Pedobacter sp. W3I1: one gene and its partner. The protein of the gene in region 1 interacts with the protein of each later gene in a pairwise test. Links are inferred from orthologs where the notes say so. Each region holds a gene or a part of one and is shown on either strand. Other genes may lie near its edges. The genes, in order: QF042_RS20885 and ftsA.

The links.
Region 2: the proteins of QF042_RS20885 (region 1) and ftsA interact in binary tests that used the Escherichia coli proteins (3 or more experiments, as listed by UniProt). The link is inferred for Pedobacter sp. W3I1 from one-to-one orthologs.

The regions. Positions count from the first base shown.
Region 1 is NZ_JAUSXN010000001.1:5,100,595-5,103,753, reverse strand. Bases 9-2,833 are described here. They hold QF042_RS20885 (rod shape-determining protein), read right to left. Parts: upstream 2,020-2,833; coding sequence 997-2,019; downstream 9-996. Other genes in these bases: mreC (rod shape-determining protein MreC), read right to left, coding at 75-914; QF042_RS20895 (hypothetical protein), read right to left, coding at 9-82. Also shown: more of QF042_RS20895, read right to left, coding at 1-8. UniProt on the Escherichia coli protein: Forms membrane-associated dynamic filaments that are essential for cell shape determination. Acts by regulating cell wall synthesis and cell elongation, and thus cell shape.
Region 2 is NZ_JAUSXN010000001.1:5,235,196-5,238,463, forward strand. The notes cover bases 14-2,947. They hold ftsA (cell division protein FtsA), read right to left. Parts: upstream 2,193-2,947; coding sequence 834-2,192; downstream 14-833. Other genes in these bases: ftsZ (cell division protein FtsZ), read right to left, coding at 14-703; QF042_RS21505 (cell division protein FtsQ), read right to left, coding at 2,198-2,947. Also shown: more of ftsZ, read right to left, coding at 1-13; more of QF042_RS21505, read right to left, coding at 2,948-3,268. UniProt on the Escherichia coli protein: Essential cell division protein that assists in the assembly of the Z ring. May serve as the principal membrane anchor for the Z ring.

The DNA of each region.
Region 1 (3,159 bases):
CCATATTCTTAAGCAAGAATATCTGCACAAAAAGTAGTAAAAACCACCTGATCACATTTACAATTATGATTCTACTATTCATTCGGTTTAACTAAGCTTTCCAAAGCCTTTTGCTCTTCGGCTTTTTTATCTTTAACCACATATACATATTGCAATGTGCTAAAGTCAGTAAATAAATTTAATTCTGCTGATAAGAAATTATCATTCGTGGCCACATTTGCCTTGCTGATTTTTCCAACCAAAATCCCGGCAGGAAAAGATCCGTAACCAGAAGTAATCACACTATCACCAACGTACATTTTAATATGGTTGGGCACCTCTTTAACAAATGCCTTTTTAATATCGAAATTTCCGTCGCCCCAAACTAATGAGCCAAGCGCATTATTCTTTTTCAAGGTTACACTAATCTTAGTGTCTTTATGCAATAGCGATTGGATCGTTGCTAAATGTGCAGAAACATCACGGATAAAGCCAACTACTCCACGTTGAGGCGCGATAACGGCCATGCCGCTTTTAATGCCATCAACAGTGCCTTTATTAATGGTCATTACGTTATTGCGTAAAGTGATCGAATTTTTAACCACTTTGGCTGCCAGATATGTGTATTGCTGATTGGTAACCGTATCTATTACCTTTACATCTTTGGCTGTATCTACCGTAGTTAATCCCAGTAACTGGCTTTTAAGCTTAGCGTTTTCTGCAGCAAGGCTATCGTTAACCATACCCAGGTTTAAATATCTTTTAAAAACATTTAACCTTTCGTATGCAGTGCCAACTACCTCATTGCTTGAGTTTAAGGTTACGCTTCGCTGATAGGAGTTGTTTTTCACCGTTAGGTAGATCCCAACAATAAAAAAAATGATAAATAAGAAAAATGCGTTGTATCTGCTGATGAAAATCCAAAGGTTACGCATCCGAGTAATTGAGTTGGGAGTTAAAAGTTTGGAGTCTGAGTGGAAAACTCCAAGCTCACAACCCCAAACTCCAAACTAAATGTTATTGCATTAAGAATTTATATCCACCAATATTTTTAAGGGCGATGCCAGTTCCACGAACTACAGCACGAAGCGGATCTTCTGCAACGTGAACAGGTAATTTTGTTTTAGCAGCTACACGCTTATCTAAACCTCTTAACAATGCACCACCACCGGTTAAATAAATACCAGTTTGGTAAATATCTGCCGAAAGTTCTGGAGGAGTAATCTCTAAAGCTTTTAAAATGGCTTCTTCAATTTTAGAGATCGACTTATCTAGGCAGTGTGCAATTTCGGTATATGATACAGTGATCTGTTTGGGTACACCGGTCATTAAATCGCGACCTTGAACCGCGAAATCGGCAGGAGCATCCTGTAACTCAGGTAAAGCTGCACCAACTTCAATTTTAATTTTTTCAGCGGTACGGTCACCAATCATAATGTTGTGTTGGCGGCGGATGTAGTTTACGATATCAGAGTCGAAGTTATCTCCCGCAACGCGGATAGATTGATCGCACACGATACCTGATAAAGCGATAACCGCAATTTCTGTCGTACCGCCACCTATATCGATAATCATGTTACCCATTGGCTCTTCTACATCAATCCCGATACCTACGGCAGCTGCCATTGGCTCATGAATTAAGTATACCTCTTTAGCCCCGGCAATTTCAGCAGAATCGCGCACAGCACGTTTTTCTACTTCAGTAATACCAGATGGAATACAGATTACCATACGTAAAGAAGGAAACATCCAGCCTTTACCGCCATTGAGCATACGGATCATCCCTTTAATCATTGCCTCAGCAGCATTGAAATCAGCAATTACACCATCCTTTAATGGGCGTACGGTTTTAATATTATCGTGGGTTTTACCCTCCATTTGCATTGCCTGACGACCTATAGCAATGACTTTGTTTGTAGTACGATCAAAAGCAACGATAGATGGCTCATCTACAACTACTTTGTCGTTATGTATAATCAGGGTATTCGCTGTGCCTAAATCGATGGCAACTTCTTGCGTAAACCAGTTAAATAATCCCATGTATAAGGTATGTTTTCTTTATTTTATCAAATCTATACTATTCCTAATGTAAAAATAGCTTTTTTATTGTTTTAAGTTTTATTTTCTTCAGTTATTAAATTGTTTTTAAGGCAATTAAAATGTTTAGAGAATAAAAACCTATAATTCTTAGGTTAAAGCACTCCAGCTATCCGTTCAATCCGACGGAAAATCGGAAACCATTGCTGTCGGGTTTAGTTTATTTGGATCCGGCTTTTCTAATTTCCTCCCCCTGCCCCCTCCAAAGGGGGAAGCCCCTCAAAGTTTCATACCTGCATGGTGAATTTGAGCTTTCGATAGGTAAAACCCTCTGCCTTTAAACCCTCTACCTTCTACCTTTCTAATGTTTAAAGTGTCTTATCCCAGTGGTTACCATTGCAATACCTTTTTCGTTTGCTTTCGCTACAGAATCAGCATCTTTAATCGATCCACCTGGTTGCAGAACAGCTGTAATTCCGGCTTCGGCAGCAATTTCAACACAGTCAGGGAAAGGAAAGAAAGCATCAGAAGCCATTGCAGCACCCTTAACACTGAATCCGAAAGAGGCTGCTTTTTCAATCGCTTGTTTTAAGGCGTCAACACGGGAAGTTTGACCAACCCCGCTTGCAATTAAAACATCATCCTTAACCAAAACAATGGTGTTCGATTTAGTATGTTTTACAATTTTGTTAGCAAAGAACAGGTCTTTTAGTTCTTGTTCAGTTGGTGCTTTATCGGTAACGGTTGTCATTTGCTCCGGACCTTCGATAATTAAATCTTTGTCCTGCTCAATTACACCGTTTAATAATGTTTTAAATTGTTTTTTGCTCAATTCAACCTCGTTGCGTTGTAAAATAACGCGGTTTTTCTTTTTACTGAATAACTCAATCGCTTCTGCCTGGTAAGAAGGAGCAATCAAAACTTCGAAAAACAAGTTGTTAATTTCCTGGGCCGTTTCTAAGTCTACCGCAACATTGGTAATCAGTACGCCACCAAAAGCAGAAACCGGATCGCAGGCTAAAGCATCAATCCAAGCTTGTTTAACAGTAGGGCGTGAGGCAATGCCACAAGCATTTGTATGTTTTAAGATCGCAAAAGTTGGATCTTCAAATTCGTCGATCAAAGCAACAGCTGCGTCCACAT
Region 2 (3,268 bases), 130 kb from region 1 along the record:
GGTCTTCACCCTCAGCGGCAAAACTACCCATAATGGCTACGCCACTATCTTTCATTACGGTACGCACATCCTTAAAATCCACGTTGATATAACCCGGAACGGTAATGATTTCTGCGATACCTTTTGCAGCTGTTGTTAAAATATCATCGGCCTGACCAAAAGCAGAACCTAAGGTTAAGTTTCCGAAGATTTCTCGCAGGCGATCGTTAGAGATAACCAGGTAAGAATCTACATATTTCTTCAACTCTTCCATTCCCTCGTCGGCCTGCAGTCTACGTCTTTTTCCTTCGAAAGAAAATGGTGTAGTAATGATGGCCACAGTTAAAATATCAAGTTCTTTAGCTGCTTTCGCAATGATTGGAGAAGCGCCTGTTCCGGTACCACCACCCATTCCTGCTGTAATAAAAAGCATTTTGGTTGTACTACCTAACATTGCCTTAATATCATCTATATTTTCTATAGCTGAGTTTTTACCAACCTCAGGGATAGAACCAGCTCCCATTCCTTCGGTTAAGCTAGCCCCTAATTGTACCTTGTTAGGTATAGGACTAGATTCCAAAGCCTGGGCATCTGTATTACAAATAATAAAATCCACACCAGTAATACCAGACAGGTACATATGGTTCACTGCGTTGCCGCCACCGCCTCCAACACCAATTACCTTGATGATTGAAGACTTATCTTTTAACATTTCGAACTGCATATCTTTATGAATCAGTTGTTTAAAAATTTTTAAATTCTGTTCATTACTCAATGTAATATTAACACTTTTTCAACAGACGTTTTCCACAACTGTTAATAATGTGGAAAACTCATCTTTTGTGGAAAAATAATTAACTTTTTAAGTAATCTTCATCGCTTACATTCATGTCGTCCTGAATGAAAGTTCTTGTTTTTGCCAGTAATTTATCGAACAAACCTGGTCCGCGTTTCTCTTTTTCTTTTGCTGTTTTTGGTTTTTCTACAAAAACACCAGGCTGTTTCATTTCTTCAATTAATTCTTCTGCTTTCTGGATTCCTTTGATCAGTAAACCTACACTGGTTGCATACATCGGGCTTTTCAGGTCATCATAAATGGCTTTAGGCATATCTTCATACTTAGATAAGTGCTCGTTCGGGTAACCAATACGGCAATCTAAACCGGTTACATATTCAACCGCCTGAGATAAGTGTTTTAATAAAGCACCGCCACCTGTAATTACAATACCACCGATCAGTTTTTTCTCGTATCCGGAAGATTTGATTTCGTAATACACGTGTTCAATAATCTCTTCCATACGGGCCTGAATGACGTAAGCCAGGTTTTTAACCGAAATTTCTTTTGGTTCACGGCCACGTAAGCCCGGAACACAGATAATTTCGTTTTCCTTATTTTCCTCAGCTAATGCCGAACCAAAACGTGTTTTTAACAACTCAGCCTGGTTACGCATTACAGAGCAGCCCTCTCTAATATCTTCAGTAACACTATTGCCACCAAAAGGGATAACTGCCGTGTGACGGATAATACCTTCGTGGAAAATGGCAATATCTGTAGTACCACCACCAATATCAACCAATGCAATACCAGCTTCTTTTTCTTCCTCGCTCAACACCGATTCAGAAGAAGCCAATGGCTCAAGAATTAAATCCTGAGTTTGCAGGCCTGCATTGTTTACACATTTGATAATGTTTTTCACAGCCGTAACCTGTCCGGAGATGATATGGAAGTTAGCTTCAAGGCGAACCCCTGCCATACCGATCGGATCTTTGATTCCCGGCTCGTTATCGATGGTAAATTCTTGTGGCAATACATGAATGATTTCCTCACCCGGTGGCATTACCAGTTTAAACATATCATCAATTAACTTATCGATATCTTTTTTACCGATTTCGTTGTTTAATTCTCTTCTTGTTAAAATTCCTCTGTGCTGTAAGCTCTTAATGTGCTGACCAGCAATACCCACATTTACCACCTGTATCTCTACATTGGATTGTCCGCTTGCTACTTCAACTGCTTGAGCAATACCCTGTACGGTTTTTTGAATGTTAGAAACCACTCCACGTGTCACTCCCGCCGATTCTGCCTTGCCTATTCCTAAGATTTCTATCTTACCGTGTTGTGTTCTACGACCAACGATAACACAAATTTTTGTAGTACCGATATCCAATCCTACTACGATGGGCGACTGACTGGTAAATTTTGCCTTGTCCATATTCGTTAATTTTGCTGAGTTTTATATTGTTTTTCCAGGGCTCTGATTTCTCTCTCTCTTGCTTCTTTCTCTTTTTTTAATTGAGCCTCAGATTTTGCCGGCTTTGGCTGTGTTGTTACCGTTTGCTTCGGTTTGTCTTTTTTATCCGCAGGTTTCGTTTCCTTTGGTTTTGTAGCTGACGTAACCGCCGGCTTTTTTATTGCTGTTTTAACTGGTGTTGTTTTTTTCGGCTCTACCTTTTTAGGTGCGGCTTTTTTAACTTCAACCTTTTTGGCCTCTACTTTTTTTGGTTCTGGCTTTTTAGGCTCAGTCTTTTTGGGCTCTTCCCGTTTAGGCGCCGGCTTCTCAGCTTCATCCGCCTCCGGGCGATCATCCATTGCTGCAACAATTGTGTTTTTAATCAACGAGTCGGTCACGCTTCGCTGTATCCTCAAACTATCGGCTGCAGAAATTGTTTTTGCTTTTCTTCCTATTTCTGTAGAATCTCTTTTTTCGCAGACAATCTGGTTGGTGTATTTAATGTTGATGGTTTTATACGTATCCCATCCTACCTGTGGCATTGCTTTTTTATAAAACAACAACAGGTTTTTCATTTTCTTTTCTAACGAATCTGCATTACCTAAAATGATGCGTTGGTTGCCCACTCTAGGAATCAGCTCGATATCATTTTTCTGATCAACCACAATTTGTTCAATCTGTGAATCCCAAAGGGTATCTTTTTTAATGTACTGTGCAGTTTTATATAAATCTCTTGCCAATTGTGTATGCAAGGTATCTACACGGCTACCAAAAACCTCTGTGATATGTCCTGTTGCCACAAGCACATTAGCCGTGAAGTTTGATGAAGTAGGCATTTTTAGTCCATCATTATCAATATAAAAATCCTGTCCGTTCTCATTCAATATGCGGAGGATAGGCTGACGTTGTTTTACCTCAATGTGCAGTACACCATCCATATCTACGTAAACCTTTGCAAAGCCGATATAAGGGTTAGATTGCAGTTTTTTCTCGATCTTATGAATATTGATATTTTCGAGGTTGCGACCTAAAAGAACACCCTGATCTTCTTTTAAAAT